3 regions of the Metabacillus hrfriensis genome follow, and region 1 is predicted to be linked to each of the others. Evidence: riboswitches for the same ligand, from Rfam matches in the RefSeq annotation. Region 1 holds a riboswitch; each other region holds the start of a gene.
The links. A riboswitch is a leader RNA that binds a small molecule or an ion and turns the genes downstream of it on or off. The one in region 1 is predicted to bind S-adenosylmethionine.

Region 2: linked by a shared signal. The riboswitch ahead of QLQ22_RS15505 (MetQ/NlpA family ABC transporter substrate-binding protein) and the one ahead of QLQ22_RS06320 (methionine biosynthesis PLP-dependent protein) in region 1 are both predicted to bind S-adenosylmethionine.
Region 3: linked by a shared signal. The riboswitch ahead of QLQ22_RS01225 (Na+/H+ antiporter NhaC family protein) and the one ahead of QLQ22_RS06320 (methionine biosynthesis PLP-dependent protein) in region 1 are both predicted to bind S-adenosylmethionine.

The regions. Positions count from the first base shown of each region.
Region 1 covers NZ_CP126116.1:1,273,359-1,283,898, forward strand. Annotated here, with positions in the region: gene QLQ22_RS06275 (ATP-dependent helicase) at 1-1,492, opposite strand, end outside; gene QLQ22_RS06280 (hypothetical protein) at 1,650-1,892, shown strand; gene QLQ22_RS06285 (MBL fold metallo-hydrolase) at 1,919-2,806, shown strand; gene QLQ22_RS06290 (DUF421 domain-containing protein) at 2,803-3,480, opposite strand; gene QLQ22_RS06295 (GNAT family N-acetyltransferase) at 5,543-5,974, opposite strand; gene QLQ22_RS06300 (YjcG family protein) at 5,975-6,496, opposite strand; gene QLQ22_RS06305 (alpha/beta hydrolase) at 6,569-7,291, opposite strand; gene QLQ22_RS06310 (hypothetical protein) at 7,384-7,587, opposite strand; gene QLQ22_RS06315 (DMT family transporter) at 7,754-8,641, shown strand; SAM riboswitch class I at 8,712-8,841, shown strand; gene QLQ22_RS06320 (methionine biosynthesis PLP-dependent protein) at 8,927-10,051, shown strand; gene metC (cystathionine beta-lyase) at 10,038-10,540, shown strand, end outside.
Region 2 covers NZ_CP126116.1:3,151,784-3,162,323, forward strand. Annotated here, with positions in the region: gene QLQ22_RS15490 (LLM class flavin-dependent oxidoreductase) at 1-932, opposite strand, end outside; gene QLQ22_RS15495 (LLM class flavin-dependent oxidoreductase) at 929-1,966, opposite strand; gene QLQ22_RS15505 (MetQ/NlpA family ABC transporter substrate-binding protein) at 2,453-3,295, opposite strand; SAM riboswitch class I at 3,424-3,532, opposite strand; gene mngB (mannosylglycerate hydrolase) at 4,033-6,642, opposite strand; gene mngA (PTS 2-O-a-mannosyl-D-glycerate transporter subunit IIABC) at 6,717-8,660, opposite strand; gene QLQ22_RS15520 (MurR/RpiR family transcriptional regulator) at 8,803-9,534, opposite strand; gene QLQ22_RS15525 (ABC transporter ATP-binding protein) at 10,255-10,540, shown strand, end outside.
Region 3 covers NZ_CP126116.1:212,806-223,345, reverse strand. Annotated here, with positions in the region: gene QLQ22_RS01255 (ABC transporter ATP-binding protein) at 1-430, opposite strand, end outside; gene QLQ22_RS01250 (GntR family transcriptional regulator) at 420-797, opposite strand; gene QLQ22_RS01245 (DUF3889 domain-containing protein) at 955-1,278, opposite strand; gene QLQ22_RS01240 (GNAT family N-acetyltransferase) at 1,486-2,364, opposite strand; gene QLQ22_RS01235 (GNAT family N-acetyltransferase) at 2,361-2,915, opposite strand; gene QLQ22_RS01230 (TetR/AcrR family transcriptional regulator) at 2,912-3,538, opposite strand; SAM riboswitch class I at 3,700-3,807, shown strand; gene QLQ22_RS01225 (Na+/H+ antiporter NhaC family protein) at 3,886-5,172, shown strand; gene QLQ22_RS01220 (TetR/AcrR family transcriptional regulator) at 5,347-6,003, opposite strand; gene QLQ22_RS01215 (ABC transporter permease) at 6,063-7,076, opposite strand; gene QLQ22_RS01210 (ABC transporter ATP-binding protein) at 7,073-7,789, opposite strand; gene QLQ22_RS01205 (aldehyde dehydrogenase) at 7,930-9,309, opposite strand; gene QLQ22_RS01200 (cupin domain-containing protein) at 9,448-9,936, opposite strand; gene QLQ22_RS01195 (class I SAM-dependent methyltransferase) at 10,115-10,540, opposite strand, start outside.

The sequences.
Region 1 (10,540 bases):
TGCTCGATTGAGCGAGCCGCTCGAAAATGGCGCGGCCTGCCGTATGGGTCCGGTACAGGACGGCAAACTCACCCGGTTTTGCTCCGTTTTCAAGCTTTTCCTTCATGTCATTCACAACTAGCGTCGCTTCCTCTTCTTCATCATGAGGAAAAAAGAAGAGCGGAGGTGCCTCATTTTGATATTGTGCGTTCATGGCTTTTTGGTGGCGCTGTTTATTTTTAGAAATAACAGAATTGGCGCTTGAAACGATTTCATGGCTTGACCGGTAATTTTCTGCAAGTGTCACAATTTTCGCGTCAGGAAAATCACTTTTGAAATTCAGAATAAAAGAAGGATCGCTGCCCCTGAATGCATAAATAGATTGATCATCATCGCCGACAACACAAAGCTGATTTGTGTGAGATGACAGCATTTTTAGCAGCTCGTACTGAACGGGATTAATGTCCTGGAACTCATCCACGAGAAAATAACGGAATCGGTTTTGATATTGGGCAAGCAGATCAGGATTTTCTGCTAAAAGCTCGTAGCATTTGATCAGCATATCATCAAAATCGAACTGGTTCTGAGCGCTCTTCATTTCTTCATATTTTTCGTATAGAAATAAGGCCTGTTCTTCCCATTCTGTTTCAGGCTTAATGCCGCGGTTAGAGAGAAACGTATTTTTCCAAAAGCTAATCTGCTGCAGAGCCTGATCGTATGGAAACTCTTTTTCATTTAGACCAAGCTCGCGTCCGGCGGATTTTATGTACTGCTCTTTCTGCCAGTCCCATTTAATTAAGTGCTGACCATTCCATCTTTCGGGATCACTGTGCATCAATATTTTGTAAAAAATGCTGTGGAAGGTACCGCAAACCAGCCTTCCTGATGAAGGCGATGCGGCATATTCATTTAAACGGTGTTTCATTTCCTGTGCGGCCTTTGAAGTGAAGGTGACAAGCATAATGGAGGCTGGGTTTATTTGCTGTTCCTCCATCATGTAAAGAGCGCGTGTGGTTAAAACACGGGTTTTGCCGCTCCCGGCGCCAGCGAGAACAAGAAGCGGACCGTCAATAGTAGTAACAGCTTCAAGCTGTGTATCATCAAGCTTTACTTCCAGAATGCTTTTTGCAGCCGTTTTTTCTTTTGCACGCAAGGGTGTTTGTCCGAGTTTTGCAAGCTGGTAAGGCTTCCAGGCAGTTTCTTTTTTAGGCTGATCCCCGCCTATGGCTCTTTGGGCAGGCATACGGAAACCGTTTGTTTCTTTATAAACGATCTCTTTTGAGGCAGCAGCCTGCTGAATCGTTTCGCTGTATTGTTCACATTGTTCATGTATCGCATGATCAGCATGATAAAAATAAGGTTTTTGTTTGATGCCTAAGTATAGCTTTAATGGCTGATTACAGCATGCGCATGTTACTTTTCCATGAAGGCTTGCTTCATAGACCTGCTGAAAACGTTCTCTGGCCAAGTAAGGGAGCTGTATAAATTCATCTTTAAATTTTCCGCAAATCAACGAAAGTCCTCCCATAATTTCACAGTAAAATGCGTACCTTTATAAATAAAGACACACAAGCTCTATCTTATCAAAAGGAAGCAAAACAAAAAAGGGGAAGGAACATTCGTTTTAGAGAACGAAATAATGGGAATAGATACTGACAGGGGTGATGGAGATGAGTTACGCAGCACCAATTCTTATAGATCAATATGTGCAGTACACCAATCGGATGGTCAGGCAAAAGCCGGATTATGCAGAATTATCAAGTGTCGCGCGAATTGAACTAAACACCAGATCGAGGAAGGAAGAGAAGAAATTTGACCATATGCTGAATCAGTCAAAACGGACAAAGCGGCTAAGTGAGGTTTATTTGAAAACTTTGACAGGGAATGGACGTCTGTTTAACGAATCGATTTGAAAAGACTTAGTCAAAAGGGGTATGTCATGAAATGCATCAAACTAACGGAAAAATGCTTTTATTTTCAAGGTGCCGTTAATATCGGCTATATCATGAGCGGCAATTATGGCATGCTTATTGACGCAGGACTGGATCCTCAAACAGCAAAAAAAGTCTGCAGGCAATTAACAGCCCAAGGCTTTCCATTAAGCCATTTATTTATCACGCATGCTCACGCCGACCATTACGGCGGCGCTGCATATATTCAGGAAAATCATCCAGTTCATACATACGCTTCAAAAGAAGAGGCAGCCATATTAACCAATCCGATATTAGAACCGCTTTATTTATTTCAAGGCAACAAGCCCCTCCCTGAGCTGCGGAACAAATTTCTGGAAGGGGCACCTATTATCATTGATGAAGTGGTAACGGAAGGAAAACACCAATTTGGCGATGTCTTATTTGAATGCATGGCATTCCCCGGTCACAGTCTTATGCAGCTTGGCGTGATAGTGGACGGCATATTATTTGCTGCGGACGCCTATTTTGGTGCAGAACAGATAAAAAAACATAAGATTCCTTACATCATAGACGCCGAAGATACACTTAAATCCTTAGAAAAACTTTTAACCATCGAATGTCTCGGAGCGGTGCCGGGTCATGGGAATTATGAGGAAGCGTTTCAAGAAACGGTCAAGCTAAATATAGAGTATCATCATTACGTTCTCTCCGTCCTTTTGGACATTCTCTCAAGCAGTCCTCATACTCATGAACAAGTCATCCAAAAAATGTGCCGTCATTTTGGCGTTAATCCATCATCCCTTTCATCATGGCTGCTGTTTAGAACGGCAATCATGGCATACGCGACGATGCTGATAAAAGATCAAAAAGCCGAAATGGTGATTGAGGATGCCATCCTTTATTTAAAAAGTTAATTCATTTTTTGAAGGTAAAGCCCTTCTCCTTCAAGCCATTCAGCGTATAAGACCTCTTTGTAGGTCTTTATATTTTGCTTCTTGAGCTCTTCCTGCAGCCATTCTTCTGAAAATCCTGCTTCCTGTACATTATCAAGCAGGACTTCACCATCAAGAATCATTGAAAAAGGCAAAATAGCCTTTTCTTGCGGTATGCTAAAATCATTTCGCGTCGGCATTTCAAATTCGGGTTTTTTTAAGATGTTTACGGTCCCATCTGTTTCCAGAACAGCAAAAGCTACTTCACTCAATGAAAATGCGCCTCTTGCTCTTACCAGATGCTGAAGCTGATTGAGATCAAGCTTGCTTGCTTTTAAACTCTCACGAATAATTCTGCCCTGATGAATAATAATAGTGGGTCTTCCTTCTAAAAAGGCTCTCGTGTTTTTCCATTTTTGCGTAATAATTTCAAGGAGATAAATAAGAGATCCCCATACAGAAATGGCGAAGAGTATTTTAAGTATGCCGGTATCGGCGTCAAATACGGCATTTCCTACAAGCTCCCCAAGTACTAGAGCAGAAATGAAGTCAAATGTAGTAATTTGGGTAATTTGGGTTTTACCTAAAATTCTTGTTAAAAAAAATAATCCGAAAAAACCAACGATTAAATCAACACCTGTATGTAAAAACTCCATAGCGTCACCTTGTCTCGTATTAGATGAAGTTAGCATGTGCAGGTTTGGCCTTTTTTATTGAAGAAGAAATCTTAAAACATCGGTATTAATTGATGCTGCTGGAATTTAAATTCTAAAAAACAAGACAGCATCAAGTATTACGGTGTATAAGTACTTAAAAAAAGCCAGCTCCATGGGATTGAGTACTCAAAGAAGGTGTATGAGTACTCAAAAAAGCCAACTTCAGGGTTTTGGGTACTCAAAGAAGGTGTAGGAGTACTTAAAAAAGCGCCAGCTCCATGGGCTTGAGTACTCAAAGAAGGTGTATGAGTACTCAAAAAAGCCCACTTCAGGGTTTTGAGTACTCAAAGAAGGTGTAGGAGTACTCAAAAGAGCCAACTTCAGGGTTTTGAGTACTCAAAGAAGGTGTAGGAGTCCTCAAAAAAGCCCGCTCCAGGGTTTTGAGTACTCAAAGAAGTTGTATGATTCCTCAAAAGAGCCAGCTCCAGAGTTTTGAGTACTCAAAGATGGTGTATGATTCCTCAAAAGAGCTCACTCCATGGTTTTGAGTACTCAAAGAAGGTGTATGAGTCCTCAAAAGAGCTAACTTCAGGGTTTTGAGTACTCAAAGAACACTCTATGGTTTTGAGTACTCAAAGAAGGTGTATGAGTACTTAAAAAAGCCAGCTCCAGGTTTTTGAGTACTCAAAGAAGGTGTATGAGTACTCAAAAAAGTCAACTCCATGGGTTTGAGTACTCAAAGAAGGTGTATGAGTCCTCAAAAGAGCTCACTCCATGGTTTTGAGTACTCAAGGAAGGTGTATGAGTCCTCAAAAGAGCTCACTCCATGGTTTTGAGTACTCAAAGAAGGTGTATGAGTCCTCAAAAAAGCCAGCTCCATGGGCTTGAGTACTCAAAGAAGGCGTATGATTCCTCAACAAAGTCAACTTCAAGGTTTTGAGTACTCAAAGAAGGTGAATGAGTACTCAAAAAAACCAACTCCATGGTCTTGAGTACTCAAAGAAGGTGTATGATTCCTCAAAAGAGCCAACTTCAGGTTTTTGAGTACTCAAAGAAGGTGTATGAGTACTTAAAAAAGCCAGCTCCAGGTTTTTGAGTACTCAAAGAAGGTGTATGATTCCTCAACAAAGTCAACTTCAAGGTTTTGAGTACTCAAAGAAGGTGAATGAGTACTCAAAAAAACCAACTCCATGGTCTTGAGTACTCAAAGAAGGTGTATGAGTCCTCAAAAGAGCCAACTTCAGGTTTTTGAGTACTCAAAGAAGGTGTATGAGTACTTAAAAAAGCCAGCTCCAGGTTTTTGAGTACTCAAAGAAGGTGTATGAGTACTCAAAAAAGCCAGCTCCAGGGTTTTGAGTACTCAAAGAAGGTGTATGAGTACTTATAAAAGCCAGCTCCAGGTTTTTGAGTACTCAAAGAAGGTGTATGATTCCTCAAAAGAGCCAACTTCAGGTTTTTGAGTACTCAAAGAAGGTGTATGAGTACTTAAAAAAGCCAGCTCCAGGTTTTTGAGTACTCAAAGAAGGTGTATGAGTACTCAAAAAAGCCAGCTCCAGGGTTTTGAGTACTCAAAGAAGGTGTATGATTCCTCAAAAGAGCCAGTTCCATGGTTTTGAGTACTCAAAGAAGGTGTATGATTCCTCAAAAGAGCCAACTCCATGGTTTTGAGTACTCAAAGAAGGTGTAGGATTCCTCAAAAGAGCCAACTTCAGGGTTTTGAGTACTCAAAGAAGGTGTAGGAGTACTCAAAAAAACCAACTCCATGGGTTTGAGTACTCAAAGAAGGTGTAGGATTCCTCAAAAGAGCTAACTTCAGGGTTTTGAGTACTCAAAGGAGGTGTATGAGTCCTCAAAAAAGTCAACTCCTTGTTTTTGAGTACTCAAAGAAGGTAAATGATTCCTCAAAAGAGCTCACTCCATGGTTTTGGGTACTCAAAGAAACCCTAAGAACAAATAATCACAACAAAAAAACGGATACCACTTGCACAGTGCAATGTAGTACCCGTTTTCTTCTTTATTTTGCTGTTTTATCGCCTTAAAAACTCAACCCGTTAGCTGTTTTTTAAGCTTTTATTTCTTTTACCATCGTAACATGCGGAATGCCTGCATCTAAAAATGTTTCTTTTGAAATGGTGTTATAGCCAAGCTTCTCATAGAAAGGCTCTGCATGTGTTTGTGCATTCAGCTTTAGGGTCTGCATTTCTTTTGAAGCAGCGATCTCTTCAAGTTTTTCCATGATGATTTTGCCTGCGCCTTTAGAACGGTAATCAGGAAGCACGCAAATTCGTTCAATTTTGCCGATGCCGTTCAGGATGCGAAAACGTCCTGCACCAACCGGTTTGTCTCCGTCATATAAAACAACGTGAGAAGCTTCTCTTTCAAACTGATCGATTTCTTCTTCCTCAGGCACATGCTGTTCTTCTACAAATACTTTTGTTCGGACATCATAGGCGTCCTGCAATTCTTCATCTGACTTCACAATTCTTGCGATCACTTACAGACCTTCCTTTCCAAGAAGAAATGTCTCATAAACCGTCCATGATCCATTTTCCAGCTGATAGAGGAGATGGAAGCGGTCAACAGTTTCTTCATGCTGAAAATCTGTCATTTTCAGGCGGCCAAGCACATCTGAATGCTCATCATCAGACAGATTTTGACCAATCGTAATATGAGGAACAAAGGCATATTCAGGCTCAATATGTGAGAAATATTCTCCATGAAGAGCATCATACAGATTCAGGATTTCTTCTGTCGGTTCAACTTTAAGATAAATGACGTTGTTTACTGGTGAAAAGGAACTGAATTTTCTGATAGAAAGTGAGAGCGGCTGCATTCTTTGTGCAATCTGACGCAGTTCTCTTGAAATGTCCCTTAGCTGCTCTTCTGTCGCTTCAAATGGCTGTTTAAGCGTCAAGTGAGGCGGAATCAAAGCGTAATTGGGATCATAGCGCTTTCGGTAAGAGTTGACTGAATCCTGCAGTTTTTTTGATGGAAAAATGGCAATACCGTACTTCATAAGTGTTCCCTCCCATGTATAAATATGTATTCATAGTATATCAAAAATTACGGTTTAAAGCATATGAGCCAATTAGAACATTGTTTTTAAAATCTTTTTCAAAGACGGCTGCCAGAAAGTCCATTTGTGGTCGCCTTCAAATTCTTCATAGACGGATGGAATTCCTTTAGCGTCAATGGCCGCGTGCAGTTTCCTGTTTGGGGCAAGGAAGTCCTGAACTGCGCCGTCAGTCGTTTTGACTTCTGTTTCTTTCGTGCCAATTTGATGATAGACCGATAATAAGGCAGGAGAAGAAAAGTCCTCTACCATTTGCAGAACCGTTTCATCTGAATAAGGTGATTGCATAATTACTTTACCAAACGTATTCGGATAAGTAAGAGCAGTCATAAAGGATACCGTTCCAGCCAGAGAATCTCCAATTAGAGCCCGCCCGGCACCCATTTGATAGGTTGGAAACTCCTTGTCCAGAAAAGGAACAACTTCATGAGCCAAAAAGCGAATATAAGCTTTTTGCTTCGGCCCTTCAGGATGATATTTATCACGGCGGTCATGCACGTCACGATACGGTATGCCGACAATGATCACATTTTCAATTTCTTTCTCACTTAACAGCTCTTCTGTCTGCCTTGAGATGCGCCCGAGTCTGAAGTAATCCTGACCGTCCTGTGCAATGATCAGGCTATACTTATAAAGCGGCGAATAATTCTTCGGCAGATAAATCAGGAGCGTTACTTCTTCTTCTAATTCTTTTGAATAAAGCAGCGTCTCTTTTACAATTCCTGCTTTTGCTGTCATCACAAATACCTCCAAAGATGTTGGACGCTGTCACATCCATTATTAAAAACGCTTCCATTTATTTTAGCATGAATTGTGACAAAATTCTTGCTTCATGCACGATTGATTTTTGCTGATACGTCTGAAATGAATTGACGGGCCTCATCCGCATTCAGAAGAATAACATTTGCGTTCTTTGCTCCTGCTGGAACAGGCTGCATAAATGGAAATCGGTAAATCGCCGCATTTGATCCCGCTATGAGAAGAACAAGGATTGTAAAAAGACCCCATTTTGGCTTTGTTAATGAATATGTCATCCGTATTGCCGCCTTTCACTTATAGGATAAATATACCAAGGTAATCTGTAAAAAAAAGACAGTTCATTTGAACACTTTTTGACAGATTTAAACCCGTCATAATTCCTTTATTCCGTACATATTCCTTATAAGAAGACAAGCCTGATAAAGGGAAGGATGCCTGAAAATGAGGAAATCAATTCATGTTACAGCAGGTATCTATGCAGCTGTCTCAATTTCGTTCTGGGGAATTTCCTTTGTATCAACAAAAGCTGTTTTAGTTCAGCTGGAACCTTTTACATTGCTTGTTTTGCGTTTTGGTATTGCATCTCTCTTTTTATTCCTCCTTCTTTTCCTTTTTCGTCAGCCTTTAAAAATAAAAATGGATTATCTCCCTGAGGTTTTTATACTTGCCGTACTCGGAATCTTTGTCCATCAAATCATACAGGCTGCGGCATTGAAGTCTATTCAGGCATCAGAAGCAGGATGGATCATCTCTTTTTCCCCGATATTCACAGCAGTTCTGGCATCTCTATTTTTAAAAGAAACGTTTACGCTTTTTAAAGCTGCAGGCATGTCAATTGCTGTACTTGGCGTTCTCTTGATTACATCTTATGGACAAGGCGGGTCATTAACCTTTCATGCTAATATGGGATATGCACTGATGATCTTAAGTACATTAAATTGGGCGGTTTATTCCATTCTTATAAAAAAATTAAAAATCCCTTATCCTGCATTAACCATTACTTTTTATACAAGCCTTATTGGTTTTTTGATGACAATTCCATTCTTTATGAGAAATAACGGCTGGGTTCAGCTGACTGTGCTGACACAGGAAAACTGGACTCATTTGCTGTTTCTCGGAATCTTTGTCTCGGCAGTCGCTTACTGGTTTTGGGGAAAAGCCCTGGAGGTCATGGAGGCGGCTAAAGTGTCATCCTTTCTTTACTTTGAACCGCTTGCAACTGTTATTGCGGCAGTCATCTTGCTGAATGAACCTTTTTTATTAATGAGCGGGGCAGGCGGTTTGTTGATTATTGCAGGTGTGATGATTGTGAATCGTAAATATTCATAAAAAACCCCTTGCAAAATATTTGATAATGAGATAAGGTTATAAAAACAATTCAAAAAGTTCATACTATTTATTCTTATCCAGAGAGATGGAGGGTTCTGGCCCTGTGAAATCTCAGCAACCGGAAAAGAACAGAGAATGTTCCTGTTCGAACCAAGGTGCTAAATCCAGCAAGCGCAGGTAATAAGCTTGGGAGATAAGGAGAAGCAATCATTCGATATCAACGTCTTCTTCTTAAATGAGGAAGACGTTTTTTATTTTAGAAAAAACAATGGGACGGTGTTGGAAATGTCAGAACGCATTGAAACAATCTTGGCGCAAATTGGAAATCGAAGTGAAAACGTAACGGGAACAGTGAATCCGCCCGTCTATTTTTCTACAGCATACAGGCACAATGGAATTGGGGAATCAACTGGATTTGATTACATCCGCACTGGAAATCCTACTCGGGCGATACTTGAAAAAGCCATTGCAGAGCTTGAGCATGGAGATCAGGGATATGCCTTCAGTTCAGGAATGGCAGCGATTCAGACATTGATGGCATTGTTTAAAAGCGGAGACGAGCTCATTGTATCCTCAGATTTGTACGGAGGAACCTACCGTTTATTCGAACGGGAATGGAGAAAATACGGACTTGTTTTTCATTACGCTGATTTTAACGACGAAAACTGTACGCAGCAGCTGATCAATGAACGCACAAAGGCCATTTTTCTGGAAACTCCGACTAATCCTTTGATGCAGGAAACAGAGGTCAGCAAGATTGCTAAAATAGCCCGTGAAAACCATCTGCTGCTGATTGTCGACAACACCTTCTACACGCCGATCCTGCAAACGCCGATTTTAGATGGAGCGGACATTGTCATACATAGTGCCACCAAATATTTGGGCGGACACAATGATGTGCTTGCCGGTTTGGTTGTTGCTAAGGGAACAGAGCTTTGTGAAGAGCTTGCACAGCATCACAACGCGATCGGGGGGGTGCTTTCTCCTTTTGATTCATGGCTCTTGATCCGCGGCATGAAAACCCTGGCCCTGCGGATGAACCAGCATGAAAAAAATGCCGGAAAGCTTGCAGTATTTCTTGAAAATCAAACAGAAGTGACAGAGGTGCTTTATCCTGGCAAAGGCGGAATGCTTTCATTCAGGCTGCAGAAGGAAGAATGGGTGAATCCATTTTTGAAAGCCTTAAAGACGATCACATTTGCAGAAAGCCTGGGCGGAGTGGAAAGCTTTATCACATATCCAGCGACTCAGACTCATATGGATATTCCTGAAGAGATTCGCGTTGCAAATGGCGTGTGCAACAGGCTATTGCGCTTTTCTGTCGGAATTGAATACGCAGGAGATTTGGAAAAGGATTTAACAGAAGCATTTGAACTGATGAAGGAGGCGGAGAAAGTTGAGCAACGATGATTGGAAATTCGAGACGAAGCTGCTCCACAATCGTCAAAAGGTGCAAAAGGAAACAGGAGCGGTAAGCGTGCCGATCAATCATTCCTCTACTTTTCACCAATTTGACTTTGATGACTATGGAAAATTTGATTACAGCAGATCGGGGAACCCGACACGCGAGGCATTAGAAGAAACAATTGCCGAACTAGAAGGCGGTACCAAAGGATTTGCCTTTGCTTCTGGAATGGCGGCCATTTCAACCTGTTTCTTGCTCCTTTCTAAAGGAGACCACGTTCTAATTACTGAAGATGTATACGGCGGAACATACAGGATCATCACAGATGTATTGAGCAGATTCGGCATTGAATACAGCTTTGTCGACATGACCGATTTGCATGAAGTGGCGTCACACATCAAGCCGAATACAAAAGTTATCTATGTTGAGACACCGTCAAATCCGCTTTTGAAAATTACCGACATCCAGGGCATTACGAAACTTGCAAAAGCAAA
Region 2 (10,540 bases), 1.9 Mb from region 1:
GAAAAATCGTAATGATCAAAAAATCTTCCTAAATAATCAATCGCATTTTCAATGGTTACTAAACTTGCAATCTCCCGGTATTTCTTCTCCGCTTCCTCTTCCGTCCTTCCAATGATTGGACTAATTCCAGGGAAGATTAGTATGTCATCAGCAGCTCTCCCATGTTCCACTGCTTTTTGTTTTACTTTTTGATAGAATTCTTTTGCCTGTTCAATTGATTCATGTCCAGTAAACACAGCATCTGCCTCTTTAGCGGCTAAGTTAATGCCAGCTTCCGACGAGCCTGCTTGAAAAACGACTGGATGCCCTTGCTTGGACCGGTCTATATTCAGCGGTCCTGCAATAGAGAAATATTCACCCTCATAATTGATGCGGTGCAATTTATCAGGATTAAAAAATACACCGGATTCTTTATCTCTTATAAAAGCATCGTCTTCCCAGGAATCCCATAATCCTCTTATTACTTCCAGGTATTCTCCTGCAATTTTATAGCGATCAGCATGAGTTGGATGTACTTTTTTGCTGTAATTTAAGGCTGAGCCTTCAAGCGGTGATGTAACAGCATTCCATCCTGCACGGCCGTCGCTTATTTTATCCAGAGATGCGAATTGTCTGGCTACGGTATATGGTTCGCTGTATGAAGTGGAAAGTGTTCCTACTAAACCTATACGCGAAGTAACAGAAGCAAGACTTGAAAGAATGGTGATTGGTTCAAAACGATTCAAAAAGTGAGGCAGAGATTTTTCATTTATAAACAGTCCATCTGCAATAAATATTAGATCAAACTTTGCATCTTCTGCTTTTACCGCCATTTCTTTATAAAACTGGAAATTCACACTGGCATCTGCAGTTGCATTTGGGTGCCTCCAAGAAGACATGTTGCCTCCTGCACCGTGTAATAGGGCGCCTAGTTTTAATTGTTTTATCGTCATTCAGTTCCCACCTTTGTCAAAAATTTATCTGAATCCACATCTCCTTCTGTAAAAGCTTCACCTAAAAGTGAAAAACTTTTTTGTTTAGCCTCAACATCCACTAGAGGGGTTGAAACAATGATTTCATTTATCCCCAGACTGTTTTGCAATTCTAAAACCTGTCTTCTTACCGTTGCTTTTGAACCGTATATAATTGCGGCAACTTGTTCTTCTATGGAGTAAGATTCACCAGCCTGTTCTGCAAATTTTTCTGCTTGTTCAATGCTTTTAACCGTTACATGTCGTCCGCTTTCCAGATTTACTCTTATCAATTTACTCTCACCCCTGAGATTTTCTGCTTCACGATCCGTATCCGCAACTATGATAGATAACGCTAAATGAAAGTCTTGATTGTTACCTCCCCCATTAAGGTAGGCTTGCAGTGATTTTTTCAGTTCATTTGGATCACCGTTAATAAATTGTGCATAAACGAATGAAATGTTCAATACTGCTGCTAACTTCGCACTATTCTCACTGGCTCCCAGGAGAAAAAGATGCGCTGGTTCAGGAGGAATAGGATAAGCTTTCACACCGTATAGCTCGTGTTTCTCATGTAAGCTGTTATGCATGAGACTTTTTAAATCACTTAATTTCTCTTGAATGCTTTGACCACCTTTCAAAAGATTTTGCTGAAGCGCTCTTGTGGAAAGGGGCAGGCCGCCCGGAGCTTTTCCTATTCCCAAATCCACTCTTCCTGGAGCTAAAGATGACAAAACGTTGAAGATTTCAGCGACTTTATATGGACTGTAATGTTGAAGCATAACTCCGCCAGAACCTATTCGAATCTGTTTGGTTTTTGCCAGAAGGTAGGAAATGAGAGCTTCTGGCGCAGAGCCAGCTAATTCCTCTGAATTATGATGCTCAGATACCCAAAAACGGTGATAACCCCATTTCTCTGCAAGTATTGCCAGATCCACTGTTTGTTTTAACGCATCTGCTGCTGTATCATTTTCTCCAATCGGACTTTGATCAAGAATGCTCAATTTTATTGACACACTTTCTTCCCCCCTTGTTTATTTCTTTTCCTCACAGCCCTATTTAATGTGCCTCTAGAAGTCCAGTCAGCAAAAGAAGCTGCAAAAAAGGCCCCCCAGATAAGAATGCATATCTTATCTGGGGCGCCTCCGGTTGACCAGTGGGCAATTCTTTATTCTTTCAATTCTTTAAATTATGAAATTTTAGATCCATTGAAAGAATATTATTCTTATTTTTCCGATAAATCAAGTTGGTTTTATAAAAATATTTTCGGACTATACAAAGGTCTACTAATCAAGATAAAAAGTCAGCTGTTTCCTGTTCTTCCTTGTTCTGCGTTTTTTCACGCAAACTGATTTTCCGGAAATTCCAGACCTAAGCTCTCTCGAAGAGTGACACCTTCATACTCCGATCGAAATAAACCCCTTTCTTGAAGAATAGGAACAGCTAATTCTATAAAGTAATCAGTTGTCTATAGTCCATCGATAAAGAGTCTTTATTAATTATTAATTATTTATGATTTCTTCAACCGGTTTTTTTACTGGGATTTTGGTTCCGCCAAATTCCTTCTTTATGAATTCCTGAACTTCTTTCGAATGATATATACTGCTTAATTTTTTAAAATTTTCATTTTTTTCGTTTTCTTTTTGAGTAACAAGAATATTAATATTTGCCTGTGTATCTTGATTGACCTCTTCATGGTAAATAGAATCTTTAATAGAATTCAATCCAGCATCAAGAGCAATGCTGTTTCCAATTAAGGAGGCATCTACATCGGGAAGAGACCGCGCTGTAGATGATCCGTCTACTGGAACAAATTTAATATTTTTCGGGTTTTCTACAATATCTTGAATCGTTCCAAATGAATCAAAATCATCCTTTAACGTAATGACACCTGCATTTCGCAATACGCGTAGAGCTCGAGCTGTATTTGCCGGATCATTAGGAATGGCTATTCCAGCATTTTCCGGAATTTCTTCAAGTGACTTCAAGCGTTTAGAATAAATACCCATTGGTTCTAAATAAGTTGTTGCTATTGCGGCTAAATCTGCATTTTTACTTTTCACATAATCTTGAAAATATGATAGTGATTGAAAAGCATTTACATCAAGGATTCCGTCATTTGTAGCCTCATTAATTTGCAGGCCGTCATTAAATTCTTTTACTTCAATCTCAATTCCGGCTTCTTTGGCTGCTTTTGATTTTGAAATAAAGTTCCATACTTGAGCATCTGATCCAGATGAACCTACGACAATTTTGTTGTTTTCAGATGCATTTGAGTTTATGTTGCATCCTGATAAAATAATGAATATGATTCCGGCTAGAAGTGTAATCGATAATTTTTTCATTTTTGTTTTCTCCCTTTTTCATTTTTTTTAAATCCTTAATATTGCGAGTTCTCACCGCCCATCAAAAATTGCGTAAAATAAAAACCCTTTCTAAAATAAGAAAGAGTTTCGGATTAAACGAATATCTCATCTTATCTTTCAAGCACTTTCATGCTTGCTGGAATTAGCACAGTACTTTTATATAAGCCTGTTGCCGAGGTTTCATAGGGCCATTCCCTCCACCTCTCTAAATAAGAATATATGTTTTTTTCATCCATTAATGGATTCATCACTCCTTAATTAATCATGTTAAATGAACGAAAGGCTTCCATCTCAAGTTCTCAGGGTACTTGAGTGAAAGCCTCTGGTTATCCAGTGAGCGCTGTAATTGAAAAATTTGTTAATATTAAATTAATACAATAAATCATATGTGTCAAGTCGGAATTAAAAATAATAATTACTTTCTATACTGCATTGATTAAATCAATTATGCCTAATACACATTGTAATTACTGTTTATTTCTTGTATTAAGGGCATAAAAATTTATTCCTAATAACATTGCAATTCTTATCTCCTCCCAAAATTCTCTCTTTGAAAAATAGGAAAAAGAAAAATTGGTTTATTCATATTTACTCACATCAAGGTTGATTTAACTTTCTATTTGTTAATAAAAAAGACACCCCTATTTTTTGCTGCGTTGAAGGTAACTTCACGTGCAAATAGAAGAGTGTCTTTTTGAAAAACTATCAAACTGCTTTTAAAAAAGAATCGTTTTCACTTGATTTGTTTTAATTTTCGATTGTACTTTATTTTCTTCCACCTCTATAACTTCAGAACATTTTTCATTAAGATTTGCCGTATATGCTTGTTGAATAGAACGGTTTATTTTAAATGAAACGACCTTTTCTTCGTCGGTTGGATTATAGAAACGCAATACGAATTGATCATCCTTTTCGGCTTTCTTCAAAGTACTTAAAACAGAATCCTGATGTACTTCTTTTATAAAGCTGAAAGAGGCCGGCGTTTTAACATCCGCTGTATTAAGTTTCATTGCATTAAATGGAATTTTGTTATAGAGATCAATTGGTGTTAAGTACTCTTTAGCCATCCGTGCAGCATTAGCTTTTAATGCAGATTGCTGATGTGTAACAATCGCAAACTCTAACGTTAGTTTTCCAAGCATTTGTGAGTCTGGAGTAGGTAATTTAATTCCAGAAGGACGGCCCGGCCTTCTGAGCAGTTCTTCCTTACCCAGCACTCCTACACCTCTGAACAAGGTTATAGCAATTGTGTCGTATGCTTCACCGACAATCTCATACTCTCTTGTACTATTTGTTAGTACACTCACACCATATGCTTCATTGGATAGACTAACAAAACTTAACATTGGATAAATGGAATCTGGACGTTCATCCCATTCTTCCTGCTCCCAAATATCCATTGCACTATCGTAAACATCACGTTTCAAACAACCAAATTGGTTATCAGATACAGAAAATGCTGAAGCAATTCCCGTTGGAATTAACGCTCTTAAACGATGATCTTTAGCGTGATTATCTATCTCAAGCTTGATTTCAATAATTGGCTTGTGATTTGGAATGGTGAGTTTAATATGCACATCTGCAGAGCTATCTAAAATATGATCTTTTCTCTTATTTAGATCTTCTGGAATTGCAAGGGTATAACGAATATCTATAGTAGCCTCATACTGCCCCTGTTTAATTTCAACGTCCGCCTTTACGTTGTTACTATAGATTAGCGTTTCATCTCTTAATGGAGAAAAGTCATATTCATCTCCATCATCCCCTCCATCTTCAAGTAACAGAACATCGTTGAAGGTCTTGTTTAACTTCTTATCAAAAATATTCAACGAACCATTTGAATTTACGCTGATTTCGTAGAAATCTGTTGTAACTTCACTTTTTGGAGAAATTGAATTTTTCATTTCCCCATCATTTTCAACTATAAAATAGGTTTTATAGCCTAATGCAGGAAATTGGTCTTTTAATTGAACGGTATATTTAATAAAGGGATCATAGTTTCCGTAATGAACGATTTGACGGTCAATTAACCCAGGATCAATAACAACGCTGTCTATTACTTCAAACTCAATTTCCTTTGACATTTCATCAATTAACTTAAAGGACTTTAATTTTGTAGTAACTTCTGTTGTAATGACTTCCTCCCGATCATAGGGAAGTAAGTTAAAAGCAGAAAGACGATCATAATTCCATTCTGTATCTACTGAATCAACAATTTTTCTCTTATAGAAGCTGATAAGTTGATCGACTTTTTCTTCTGCAAGAAAAAATCGGTTAACAATTTCTTGATGGACTTTATCTGAGCAGCAGCATCCTATACTGTCATGCGCATGATTTTTCATAATTTCTTTCCAAATAAGTTCTATTAGACCGTGATGATATTCAAAACCTAGGCTGTACGCAAGAGTTGCAAGTGGTTCTAATATGTTTGTGAGCTTATTTTCAATTCTTGCATTGGCAGCTTTAATATCCATGCGTGTGGAATAAATACTTCGGTGAACGCGTGAATACTTTCCATCTATAAATTCACCCTGCAGTGTAGGAAGTTCCTCATTTTTTTCTAATTCACCAAAGATGTTTTCATATTTGCTCAAGAAAAACTCGCGGTCTGGGTACATTGCCTGCAGTTTATCCATAACAGTAAAGATATTTTTTTGAATAGGCATTTGATCATGACCATTTGGCAAAATGATATTCTCTGTCGTAGCACCGTGATCTAACACCTTAAAATACTTATCAATACGTTCTTGAAGCTTTTGTTCATCCTCCGGCAAATACTTTCCAATCGCGTATCCTAGAGGAAATAATTGTACCAGAACTTTAGAACCTTCATCTGTTTCCCAATAGAATTCCGTTTTGTCTGTGCCGTGACGTTCAGTAGCCCCTCGCCAAAAAATCGAATACTTAATATCAAAACCATTTAAAATTTGCGGCATTTGTGAAGATTGTCCAAAGGAATCTGGAAGGTATCCGATTTTCATGTGACTCCCGAACTCTTCACAATCTTTTATTCCATATAATAAATTTCGTACAATCGATTCTCCGCCAACCACCATCTCGTCTGTTTGTGTATACCATGGTCCAATGATCAGCTTTCCTTTTTGAACTAGACTTTTGACTCTTTCCTTACTTTCCGGCTTAACAGCAAAGTAATCCTCTAAAATTGACGTTTGACCATCTAGTACATAGTGTGGATAATCTGGATTATTTTCTAGCATCTCCATTATTTCTTCCATATTGTTAACCAAAAGAATTCTAGATTCTTCCGTTGAAAAATACCATTCTCTGTCCCAATGCATATGTGGAACGATATGAACTTTTGTCATGATGTCCTCCAATTACGATGTATTTGTATATCACTTAAGCAACTTAAGTGCGATAGATTATAACCGCCAAAAATCTAAGCAGCCATTCGGGAAGATTTTTTATTCTTTTCTCTTTTCAGCTTGCTTTTTCTTGTTGCAATCAACAAAATCGTTGAAACAACAGCACCAATTAATGCGGCGCCAAACCATATACTGGCTGCTAATAGCATCGGCTTTCCTTGTAATAGTGCAAGCGAGAAAATTCCGGCTCCAGGAACGTTTAAACCGATATTAAAATAAGATACAATAGCTCCTGTAATAGCAGACCCTGCAACTAAAGATGGAATTACTCGAAGTGGATCATTCATCATAAACGGAATAGCTCCTTCTGTAATACCAGCTAAACCCAATAACCATGTTTGTTTTCCTATTTCTTTTTCCTGTTTGGTGAAATTCTTCTTATCAATAAGTGTTGCTCCTGTTACGGAAAAGGCTGAAACCATTTTCACAGAGGCAAAGGCAGCATAAGGAATGAAATTTCCACTTGCCATTGCACCAATGCAAAACGTGTAAGCTGCTTTATTAATTGGGCCTCCCAGATCAAACGAAACCATGGCGCCTATTATAGCTCCTAAAATAAGCGCATTTGTTCCGGACATGCCTTGTAACCAATCAAGTAATCCTTGATTTAATAGGGCTAATGGTTTCCCTACCAAAAACAACATAACCGATCCAACAACAAGCGTACCAACAACCGGGTATACCCAAAAACTGATGAATCCGGCAAATGTTCCTTTTGGTTTTACATAATGCTTTAAGAATTTAAGGAAATAACCTGCTAAAATCCCTCCAAGCATACCGCCCAAGAAACCGCTGCCAATTAAATTCGCAGCTACCCCTGCTGCGAAACCTGGTCCTAATGCAGGTTTATCCGCAATTGAATAGGCCATGTATGCTGCAAGAATTGGCACCAATAATGTTCCTAATAGTGTCCCGCCTAACTGTCTCAACAACCAAAGCCAAGAACCTTCTGTATTATAGAGTTCTTGAAGATCAAAGGCTTGGGATAGCAGAACTGCTGCAGCGAGCGTCATGCCCCCAGCTACAATTACTGGAATGATGTACGATATACCTGTTAAGATAGAATCTTTTATTTCTGTCTTAAAGGATTTTTTTTCATCCTCATCTTCTTCAAAAGAGACACTTTCTTCATTAGAACTATCCTTCTTGGGAGCGTTTTCAGATTTCTCTAAAGCTTGACTGATAATCCCTTTTGCATCTTTCAATGGTGCTGCCACTGCCGTTTTAACTTTCGGAAGATGACTATATCTTTCTTCGTTTTTTACAGCTACGTCTACAGAGAAAATCACAGCATCAGCACTGTTTAATTGTCCTTTCGTGTGGCGGTCTTCAATACCGTTCGCACCTTGCTTCTCAACAAACACATCTACACCTAAATCTTTCCCTGCTTTTACTAATGCTTCTGCTGCCATGTAAGTGTGCGCAATACCTGCTGGACATGCAGTTACTGCTAATATGGTTTTATTTATCTTCTTTACTTCTGGCACTTCTTCTATTTCATCTTGACGATCCAGGTTATTAAAAAGCTCTAGATTTGTGTTAGATCTCAATAATCGATTTTTATACTCTTCATTAGACAACCTTGTCACTAGCTCTGATAATAAGGATAGATGTGTTGAACCAGCTTCATCATCTGGAATCGCTAGTAAAATAATTAGCTCTACCTGATTGGTTGGATCAATGCTTTCCCAAGTGCTCAATGGTTTCTGAAGGGTTGCGATGGCAAATGATGCTTCTTTTACTGCTTTTGACTTCCCATGAGGTATTGCTAGACCACCTTCAAAGCCTGTAGGTGATAACTTTTCTCTATCAATTACCGCTTGATACAGCTCTTCTTCAGAATGCAGTTTTCCTTCATTTGCTAACTGTCTAATTAAAAATTTTATAATTTCTTCTTTAGTGTCAAAGGATTGTTTGGTACTAACTAAAGTTGGTGATGTAAGACTTTTCAATAACATTTTTGTACCCCCTTCACTTTCTTTTTTCTGTTAATTAATGAGTGACCCCATAGTAGCATAAAAAAAAAGAAGAAGAGGTTATCTTCTTCTTTTTACACAGTCACACCTCCAAAATAGCGCTTACATGTGTATTTATACACAACTACTTAGTAAAATTCCAATAGAATTCAGATAATGTTCTGATGATAGCCATAAGTGGAGTTTTATCAGTGATATTATACCCATTCAGCAATTTCTTGGGAGTAAAACAAAATAAGTTTACATCTGCTAACTTCTGAAGAGCATTTCGATTAAAATGGGTGAGGGAAATGATTTTAATTCCTTTTTCTTTCCCTAACTCCGCAACCTCCAGAACCTGGGAAGTTTCTCCAGATAAACTAATGAGGAAAAGAATACCTTCATTATTAAGCTGATTGATTCCATGTATAATTTCATGACGATGAATAAAAAAATCTGATTCCTTCCCTGCAATTTTAAGATTTTTCGTCATCATCTCACAAAAAAGAGCCGTATCTCCCACTCCAAAAAAAAGAACTCTCTTCGCTTCATATATCATTTTGGACACTTTCTCAATAATATCTATATCAATTAAGTCAAATGTTGTTTTCAGATTATACTGTAAGCTGTCCTCTTGTTTTTCATGATCAGAGTGTAATTCTTCTTTAAGACTATTCTTCAAATGTGCATATCCATCGTATCCTAATTTTTTAGAAAATCTAATGATCGTATTAGGGACAGTAAATAAGTTGGCAGCTAAAGATTGAATAGATGCGTTGACCACTTGCTTTCTATTTTTTACTATATAGTCAATAATTTGGTCATCTGTATCGTTTAACTTATATTCGAATTTCCGAACGCGATCTTCAAAATACAACTTCAAATCACCTCTAAGCATCTTATTCTAATATTTATACTACTAATTTTTTATTATAACAAAAGTGTGTTTAATTCAGTACGAACAAAGCAAGGTTGGCTCCTCAGTTTCATTCCATTTAATGTTAAATGTCAAAAGAAATTTCACTTTTTACATAAAAAAAGTCGTCATCAAATTCTAGATCTGTTGTATAGCATTATTCATGTGAGGTTGACATACATGTCCTAACAGAAGTTCCTTATCACAAAATCCCTGGGCGACAAGGGGTTTCAATTTGTAACAATTTATTGTTTATGCAAGATTTTATAAATCGTTGATAAAATCAACGTTTACGTGCGCTTAAGCTCGCCTGATAGTTGCATGAAAAATGGGGTTTTATGCAAACTCTTATTCAATTAAATGGCCCTTTAATTGAATAACTTGACTAGCAATTAAAAACATCTTTATTATCATTCAACAAAAATCGTTCGAAAAAGTGTATTTTTTCTAACGGAGCATCGTTTTGAATCATATCTCTATCAAAGTCACCAAACCCAAATATGTTGTTCATTTTTAATTGAAATCGTATACAATAATAGTAATAACATACAAGGAGGCCATTTTCATGAAAAACATGACGAATCAAACAGCTTCAACATATAAGGGTGAAACACTTTCTTAAAGTAATCTGTGTACTCTCCCCTTATATGTGTACTTAAATAACACAAAAAGGGGTAAATCATGCGTTTTCCAGTAAAAAAATTTTTATCCTATTATAAACCGTATTTAACGGTGTTTTTTTCAGTATTGGCATGCGCCTTTATCGTATCAGCTGTGACTTTGACGTTTCCTTTACTAGTCAGGTATATCACAAAGGATGTTCTGGAAGGAGATTTGTCCATCGCGCTAAGTAAAGTGTATTGGATTGGCGGGCTGATGCTAGTGTTAGTCGCAGTTCAGAATATCGGGAACTATTTTGTGGACTACAAAGGTCATGAAATAGGTGCGCGTATGGAAAGAGATTTGC
Region 3 (10,540 bases), 1.1 Mb from region 1:
TTGCAAGACCAACTGTTATGCCCAGCGCAGATTCCATTCCCTTTGATAAAGTTTTGATTTTCAAATTTTCATTCAGATAAAAATCCTCAAGCAGTTTTTCAGCCGTTTCCCGGTTCCAATTAGGATAAAAGTAATTTGCAATCTTAAGGATATCTTTTATCTTTAACCCTTTTTTAAAATTTTCGCTTTCATTGATCAAACAGATTGACTCCGTTATTTCTTGATTTTCAAATGGCTTTTGGCTGTTAATTAAGACTGATCCCCCGGTAGGCATAATCTGTCCGGCAAGAATTTGCATCAATGTAGTTTTACCGGCTCCATTCCTGCCCAGCAGTCCGTAAATCTTATTTTCTTCAAGCTGCAGGGTGATGCCGTCAAGCGCTCTTTTTTTGCCATAAACCTTCGTTAATCCGCTAATGTTAACGTTCATTAAGACCGCTCCCCTTTTCAAGCATTTCTTTTAGGTCGTTTACACTGATATTCAGTTTTGCCGCTTCAGATTTCAGCGGCAAAATAAATGCTTCATAAAATTGCTCTTTACGCTTTTGAACCAGCTTCCCCTTTGCCCCTTCAGCCACAAACATTCCAATCCCTCTCTTCTTAAAAAGAATGCCTTTCTCCACTAATTGATTGATTCCCTTTGCCGCTGTTGCCGGATTAATTTGATAATGTGCCGCAAACTCATTTGTTGATGGAATTCTTTCTCCTTCCTGAACCATTCCATTGATGATGTCATCTTCAATCTGTTCTGCTATTTGCTGAAATATTGGCCTGTCGGTATCTAAAAATGGATTCATATGACCCCTCTTTCGGTTCACTTGTTAGTTGGTTAGTTACTTATGTAATCAACTATACATCTAAATGTAAAACATTGTCAACAAGAACATCCTTTTTTTAGAAAAAATGGGTTCGGTCCTAAATAAAAAAGACGATCCCTTAATGGGATCGCCTGTTTTATGATATTTTCTCAAATGTAACCTTGACCACTTTTTTGGTTTTTTCATTATATTCAACGAAAACAAGCACTTGAAACGTTTTATTCTTTTCCTTCAGCGTAAGCTTGAACGTTTCGATTGAAGTTTCTTTTTTTCTCTTTTTTCCTACGTGCAGGTAGTCTGTGATTTGAGCACCAGGGTATTTTTCCATGGTCTTGCGCATAGCAATTCTTCCGTACTCTTCATAAGAAAGAACTTTAGTTTCTGCATGCGCATGAACAGAAAACGCGGTCGTACTTCCTGCCAAACAGAAAATCAGTAAGATGTTCAGCCAGCTCTTCATTTTTACAATCCCTTCTTTCTTTTTGGCTGTGTTCGCAAAAATTGTTGTTTTCAATTTCACGTTTATCAGGTCATATCGTGCTCTTTTCTTTATAATCTTTCGAAGTTTTTCTGTCAGGGTGCGATTTAATAAACAAAATACAAATGAAAAGCAACAATCTTTTAGAAAAGAGCCTTCTTTTTCATAGGGTTTGTAAATGAATGAATTCTATGCAGACATCTCTTTGATCATAAACACTTGCTCCGCTTTTTCAATGAAACCCTCTTTTTCTAAGATTTCATGGACCAGCTGATTGGATTTCGATAGATTGACAGCCGTCCTGTTAATCTCTTCTGTGTTTGAAAATGCGAATGCTTCATGAAGCAGCGTGCGCAGAACAGCTTCTTTCTCTTGATGTTCAGGATGTGCCTCACATTGAAATAAAAGGATTCCTGATAGCGCTCCATCATCATCATATTTCCGTTTTGACAGGGCAAAGCCAATGATTTCACCCTTTTCGTCTAATGCAAGAATGGATTCACCGTCCCTTATGTTCTGCCACTGCACCTGCCAAGGCGTAAGCTTGTTATAAAAAGAGACATCCTGTACGTCCCTCGGCTTTTTAACCTGGACACGGAATCTGCCTTTTGGTTCTTCGAACTTTAGAGGAGCTGAAAGACCAAGGTGTGCAATCCGGTCCACAACCTGATAGCCCATTTTTTCATAAAGCTTTATCGCACGATCATTATGAGAGACGGCTTCAAGAGTAGCAGTGTCTACATTTTCTTTTTCATAAATAGACAAAACCTCTTCCATCAGCTTTAACCCGACCCCTTTGCTTCGGTACTCAGGAGCAACACCTGTACCGCCATTCCATGCTATTTTTTTGCCGTCAATGGTTCTGATTCCATTCAGAACCAGTCCAACCGGCTTTGAATCGTGAAAAGCTACAACAGATAATGCCGGCGAAAGATTTTCAAGCACCATTCGGTTAAAAAAATTCTCAAGGGACAGCGTCATATCAAAGTAATATCCCTCAAAGCCTTTATTCCATGCGGTTAAAGCTTCTTCAAGCGTACATTGAGACAATCTCTTAATTGTGATCATACCGCGCCCCATTTCTCATTAGCTTCCCAAAATTCATCTGCTAATACACCCATTAGGATATTGTCGTGAAACTCCCCTTCATAAAAAAGCTCTCCCCGTATAACGCCTTCCTGCTTAAAGCCTAATTTCTCATAGGAGCGTTTTGCTCTTGCGTTGTAGTGATAAACATTTAGTCCTATCCGGTATAATCCCAAATGGTGAAAGCCATGCTCAAGGATTAATTTCATCGCTTCAGTGCCAAAACCATGTCCGCGATGCTTTTCATCGTTCAGGGCAATTCGTACACTTGCATTCCGGTTTAAGAGATCGATATCCATCAGGGCAAGATCTCCTATTGCTTCATCTGTTTCATTCCGTACAATCACAAGATCCATTCGTGTTTTATCCAGCGCAAAGCTTTCATAAGCCTGCTCTATTTTCTCCATTGTAAAAAACGTTTGTGTACCAGTAAGCCTTCTAATCTCTTTGTCCTGCACACTTTTAAAAATCATCTCGAAGTCGTCTTTTCTAAAAGGACGCAGGTATATATTTTCTCCTTGTAAAAACCTCATGCAGATCCCCCTTTTTCTAAGTACATGAAGATCATTTCTTCTAAGGCACGGATTTGTTCTTGATAAGGGTAATTCCTGCCTATTACTGAATAGTGAAGACAAATGCCGTCTATGGTTCCCCATACCATAGAAGATATGAGCGATGGATCCGTCTCTTTGTTGAATTCATTCTGCCTTATGCCTTCTTCGATGATTTCAACAAGCAGCACTTGATAAACGTCGTCATACCGGTCTGTCATGACTTTCTTAAGTTCTTCATCACGGCCAGAATGAATCCAGAATTCAAGGTGAACACCGATCATTTTCTGCCACTTTTGAGATAGCTCAATTTCCGCATAGTTTTTGAAAAACTGGTGAAGTTTTTCTTTTGCAGTTCCTCTCTCTAGAAAACTTCTTTTCAGTTTTGCGATATTCTGCTCTGTCCGCATCTGCATCAGCTGAAGGTAAATTTCTTCCTTGCTTTTAAAATAGTTGTAGATTGCGCCTTTACTTAACCCAGATTCAGCAACAATATCGTCTATTGTTGCAAGCTGAAATCCTTTTTCTCCAAAAGCCTTAAGGGCACTTTCCAGGATATGGCGTTTCTTTTTTTCCTTATATTCATCTGAAACAATTGGAGCCACCTTTACACCTCCTTAAAAACCGACTATATAGTTTATTTTATTCCACTGTTAACGGTAAATTCAAACAATTTTGAAAAAATGTTTGTTAAATCTACCATTTGACTTTTACACAATAACCCCTTAATGTAGGAAAGGTCATTTTTTAAAAACACACATATATCTTCTTATTAAGAGAGGCAGAGGGACTGGCCCTGTGATGCCTCGGCAGCGGACTCGGATTTCCGAGTGCTGTGCCAATTCCAGCAAGCCGCGTGCTTGAAAGATAAGAAGAGGTTTATTCCATTCCGGATTTAAGATCTCTTCTGCTTTAGAAGAGATCTTTTTTTATAATAAGAAAGGTGGTACACATGGAGACAAAAGGAAATGGACTGGCATTATTGCCGTTAATCATATTTCTTGCCCTATTTGTAGGGTCTGGTATTATAACAGGCGATTTTTATAAGATGCCGATTCTTGTTGCAATTATCATTGCATCAGGAGCAGCTCTTATGATGAATCGTAAAGAGACATTCACTGCGAAGGTTGAGAATTTTGCTAAAGGGGCAGGCCATCCTGATTTGATGATTATGGTCTTTATATTTATCCTGGCCGGAGCTTTCTCTGAAGTGGCAAAAGGGATGGGTGCAGTGGAATCTACAGTCAATCTTGCGCTTTCATTTTTGCCGCAAAGCTTTTTGATTGTTGGATTATTTATCATTGGAGCTTTTATATCACTTGCAATGGGAACTTCAATGGGAACAATTGCTGCACTTGCTCCAATTGGGGTTGGCATCAGTGCAGAGGCTGATATTTCAATAGCTCTTGCTATGGCTGCCGTTATTGGCGGTGCGATGTTTGGGGACAACCTGTCTTTCATATCGGATACAACAATAGCTGCAGTTCGGACACAGCAGACGGAAATGAGAGACAAGTTCAAGGTAAACTTCTTCATCGTTTTGCCGGCTGCCATCATTACTTGTGCTGTCTTAATTGTGATTACTCTCGGCAATCAATCTCCTGTTTCACCTGGAGAATTCAGTTTCATTAAAATGCTGCCTTATATAGCCGTACTTGTAACAGCTCTTCTTGGAATGAATGTCATTATTGTTTTAACTGGGGGTATCCTGCTTAGCGGAGTTATCGGGATGTCTGATGGCAGCTATACGTTAACTGATTTTCTTCAGAAAATAACAGAAGGTATTATGGGGATGGCCGAACTGGTCATTCTTTCACTCTTAATCGGCGGTATGGTTGAACTGATTAAACGAAATGGCGGCATTCACTTTATTTTAGAAGCGATGACAAAAAGAATTTCTTCTAAAAGAGGGGCAGAATATGCCATTGCCGGTCTTGTAAGCACGACAAACCTTGCGACTGCAAATAATACCATCTCTATTATTGCAGCGGGTCCGCTGGCAAAAGATATGGCAGATAAATATGAGATTGATAAACGTAAATCTGCCAGCCTTTTGGATATTTTTTCTTGCAGTATACAGGGTTTAATCCCTTATGGCGCTCAAATGCTTACTGCCGCTCAATTTGCAAAGATTTCACCAGCTGATATCCTGCCATTCTCTTATTACCCATTCTTAATAGCCGTTATGGGTATTGCGGCTATTATTATTGGCTATCCGAAATTTAAAAAAGCCAAGTAGTTCCTGCCCGGCAGAGTCCGAAATTGGACTCTGTTTTTTCATAGATCTAAAGCGCAGGCGGATTTGTTCTGACCAAAGCTCAATGGGCCGGAGCTTTACGGTTTATTTTCCACACCCCTTTGACTTTTATAGTTTTCCTAACAAGAAAAAGAGCCGCTCATCCTATGAGCGGCTTTACTTCTTCATCAGTCCATGCAGAAGAAACTGGATCGTATATTCTTTTTCTGCTTCATCGTCCCAATCCAAATCAGGCAGAATGATGAACCTTCCGATCAGGAACCCCATAATTGTCGTAATGATCATCCGCAACACTGTTTCAGGAGGCATGTCAATCATCTCTCCTTTTTCCTGGAAGTGAATGATCAGCTTCTTCAGCTTCTCAACTGCATGTTCCTCAACGACCTTTCGGAGCTCCCCTCTGAACTCTTCATGAAAGAAAACTTCCTGGAGCAAAATCTTGATGACAGGGTGATTTTTCTTTATAAACTCATAGCGGTTTTCAAGAATGTATCTCAGCATATGTTCAAGGTCCTGATGATTTTGCTTCGTCACGTCCTGAAGAAAATTTCTCACTAAAAATGGGGCAATGGATTTAGTTATAGTCGGCATGACGATTGCAAACAGCAGGTCTTTTTTCGTTTGATAATGACGGAAAATCGTCCCCTCTGCGACTCCAGCTTTTTTAGCTATTTCACTTGTTGAGGCTGCTGCAAAGCCTTTATCTGCAAATATTTCAATGGCAGCTTCTACTACCTTTTTTTGTTTTTCACTCATCTTTACATCTTCATCTGTCAGCTTCAATAGCTCTTCAATGGAAAATTGATTGCTCATCTTTTAAAACTCCTCATTCATCTATGTCCCTATTATAAATGAAAAAGAGAACACAAGCATTACAGCCTTCTTACCTTTTTCAAAGCGAAGATATTCAGAATCAGAAATGCCAGGGAAAAACCAAGCAGAATATAGACATCCTGTGCAATGTCCTCCCACCCGTAACCCTTAATCATGATCCCCTGCAGAGCCACTGCACCGTATTTAAGCGGCATGGCATAACTAATGGACTGCAGCCACTCCGCCATCGTTTCGAGTTTAAAAAGACCTGAAAAGAACACTTGCGGCACAATGACGAGCGGGATAAATTGAAACATCTGCAGCTCATTATTAGCAAACGTAGACAGCAAGGTTCCGAGAGTCAAAGAAGTCATCGCAAGCAGAAACGTAATGAGCAGTACATAGAAATAAGGGCCTTCCATCATCATGTCCAGCACACTTATGGAGAAGGCAGAAATCAAAACGGCCTGAAAGGTAGTAAAAATACCAAATCCGATCACATACCCAAGAACCAGTTCCCAGCGTTTAAGCGGAGTCGCCATGATCCGGTCCAATGTTCCGCTTGTTCTCTCCCGCAGAAATGAAACGCCTGCAATCAGAAAAACAAAGAAAAAGATAAATACACCAATAAGAACTGGACCGATGTAATCAAAGGAAGTCATATCGTCTGATCCGTGCAAGTAGTTCACAGATGGCTGTGCTTGTTGATCCGGCTGGCCGCTTTTTTGGAGCACCCCCAGCACTGCCCGGCTTACACTCGGATCTGAGCCTTCTAATGTAATCTCTTGATTTCCTTTATCGAAAGAGATAAAGGCATCCAGGCCGTCTGCTGTTATCCATTTTTCAGGTTCATTTTCCTCATATTCTATGACTTTACTATCGTTCTCCCCGAGAACTGTCACCAATTGCTCAGGTGCTCCGTGCACGCCAATTTTAGGTGAATAGGCTTCACTGTCAAAAATAAAGTTCATCAGAGTCAGAATAAATAACGGAGCAATCAGCATCAGCGCAAGCGTCCGCTTATCCCGGAAAAATTGCTGAATGATACGCGTCACAATCGCAAGTACCCTCATTGTTTAGCACCCCCATATGCTAAAAATGCTTCTTCAATGGAGTGTGACATTGTTTCTGATTTCAACTGTTCTGGAGTTCCCGAAGCGATCAGGACTCCTTCGCGAATGAAACCAATCCTGTCACATTTTTCAGCTTCATCCATCACATGCGTTGTGACAATAATCGTCGTTCCAGTACGCCTGATGTTCTCAAGCTCCTCCCAAATTGACTGGCGCAGGATTGGGTCGATTCCCACCGTCGGCTCATCAAGGACTAGGATTTGCGGCTCATGAAGCATGGCGATCGCTAGCGAAAGGCGTCGCTTCATTCCCCCTGAATAATCTCCTGTCCGTTTCGATGCGTGCTCAGAAAGGTTAACAAGATCCATCACATACTGAATTCTCTCTTTTTTCTTCTTTCCTTTTAAACCGCTGAGAGCTGCGAAAAAAGCTATATTTTCTTTTCCGGTAAGCTCTCCGTAAAGAGCGTCTGACTGCGCCATAAATCCGATTTTTTGCAGCGATTTTAAGTCCGGCATTTTTACACCTAAAACGTTCGCATCCCCGATGCTTGCTTCCTCAATTCCAACTATCATTTTAATTAAGGTTGTTTTTCCTGACCCTGAAGGTCCGAGCAGGCCAAAGATTTCCCCCTTGCCTACTGAAAATGAAACATCTTTTATTACTTCTTTTTTGCCAAATGATTTTGAAACAGATTGGAGTACGATGCTCATTTCATTCATTTAAACGCCTCCTAAATAAAAGTGAGTAATCACTCATTTATACTGTATTCGATAATAATTGTTTTGTAAAGTGAGTAATCACTTTTTTGTTAAAAAAAGCAGCGAACTTTTGTACAGTTCGCTGCTTTCCTTTATTTAAGCAATTTCCTTATTAATTTCAGCCCATTTTTTGCATGAGGATATCTGAAACTGAAATCAAATCTTGTTGTTTGGTGAAGAACACTTTTGTAATGTGTAAAGGCTTCAAAGCTGTACTTGCCGTGATAATTGCCCATTCCGCTTTCCCCCACTCCGCCAAACGGAAGATGCGGTGTGGCAATATGCATCAGTGTATCGTTTATGCACCCTCCGCCAAAGGAAACCTGTCCAATAATCTGCTGCTCAGTCTGTTTACTTGAAGTAAATAAGTAGAGCGCTAGTGGTTTAGGGCGATCTTGAATAAAAGTAATGGCCTGATCTAAATCGGTATATTCCATAACCGGAAAAACCGGACCGAAGATCTCTTCCTGCATAACAGCAGCATCCACATTTACCTCATCTAAAATTGTTGGAGCAATTTTTAAAGATTCACGATCGGCTTTTCCGCCAAAAATAGCCTTTCCATCTGAGAAAAATTCCGTTAAGCGGTCGAAATGCTTCTCACTGATCATTCTGCTGTAATTTTCATTTAAAAGCGGGTTTTCACTGAACATTTCCGTTATTTCAGCTTGTAGCAAGGATAAAAATTCTTTCTTTACTGCGCTGTGAACAAGCAGATAATCTGGGGCGATACAGGTTTGACCCGCATTTGTAAACTTTCCGAATGCAATTCTTTTTGCAGAGAGCTGTAAGTCAGCATCTTTGTGGACAATACACGGGCTTTTTCCGCCAAGCTCCAAGATAACGGGAGTAAGGTGCTTGGATGCTGCCTCCATAACGATTTTCCCGACCGGCACACTTCCCGTAAAGAAAATTACATCAAATTTCTGGGCGAGCAGCACTTGATTCGTTTCAATTCCTCCTTCAATCACGACGACAAGCTCTGAGGGAAAGGTTTCTTCTACAAGCTCTTTCAAAAGCTTAGACACGTTTGGTGCAAATTCAGATGGTTTTAAAACCGCTGTGTTTCCTGCGGCAATCGCTCCGATTAAAGGCGATAATGCCAGCTGAAACGGATAATTCCAAGGTGCGATAATCAGCGCGGTTCCAAAAGGCTCCGGAACAATTTTCCCGGTTGTACCGATGTGGGTTATTGCTGTTTTTACCTTTTTAGGAGCAGCCCATTTTTGTAGATTCTTTTGTGAAAAGGATATTTCCTCAAGGAGGATTCCGATCTCTGTTGAATAGGCTTCAAACTCGGATTTGTTTAAATCCTTTTTCAATGCATCCATGATCGCACGTTCATTTTTCTTTATAAAAAGACGAAGCTTTTCGAGCCGATCATGTCTTCCCTGAACGCTTCTTGTGTTTCCTTTTAAAAAGTAAGCTCTTTGATGAGAGAGAAGAGCTTGGATTTGTTCATGAGTATTCATTGATTTTATCCACCTTTTAAAGTGTTTATATGTTTAATCTCATAAACATATAATACACAATGAAACGATTTGATGTCAATTTATATGGAATCAGTTTCGCTGCCTATTTTTGTGCATAAAAGCAGGCAGCCGCCTGCTTTACTTCCAATAATCAAACATAGGTCCGCCTTTGCCCAATAAAGGATCATTTTCAGGCAATGGCACGTTTTGAATATGCTTCAACGCCTTTGGACGCTCTTCTTTCTTTCCCGTGCACATATCCATTTCCTGTTGATCTGGATAGGCTCCCATCACTTTGAAATCTGAGCTTTTTTCTATGCATTTATGTCCAACGCCTGCAGGAATGACTGCGACATCCCCTTGTTGAACAGCAACGGCTGTTCCGTTTTCCCCTCCGAAAAGGATTTTTGCCTTACCGCTTACAACTCCTAAAACTTCATGAGAGGTGCTGTGATAATGATGATAGTCATAAACACCATCTACCCATGTTCCCGACCAGCCGTGCTCAAGAATCGTGTACTCGAATTGTTCCGTTGAAGTAAAGGCTCCTTCGTAAACGAGAAGCGGCAAATTAGGATTATTTGGAATACTGCCGTCGTCTTTGAACATGAATGTTTTCAGTTTCATTTTATTTCACTCCTTTTTTTACTGTTCCAGGTATAAGCAGACGCCAAACCGAGGATACTGCCTAATCTTCTGATGTAGTTTCCGCAAAAACATAGCAAATCGCCATAATTATTGCGGTTTATCATACGATCCTTATTTTTCCTTTTTAATTATAACAAGGATGAAGGAAACCGTATCTTTAATTTATCTTAATCCTATCATCGTCTTTTTTTCTGGCGGTTACGCAAACTGTAAGTTCAGGACGGACTTTTTTATATGATACTTTTATGTTTTCATATCCGCATGCAAGCATGTCATCGTGTATCTGCCGACCGAACATTCTTGTCTTTTCAGCGCTTGCATCCTCTTCTCTTGGCTGCATGGTAATGGCGATTGCTCCGCCAGGTTTTAAGGATTTTGTAATGTTTTCGAGGCCTGCACGGGGATTGTTCCAAATTGTATAGTTATTAACGGAAAGGATTTTATCGTAGGAACGCTGCCGTAATTCAACCTTCTCTGCATCAGCTGTCATGAGCTTTACTCTCCCTTCTGCAATTTCAGATTCGAAATGCTTTTCTGCCTGTTCTTTCATTGTTTCTGATACATCAACACCATCAATCTTAAT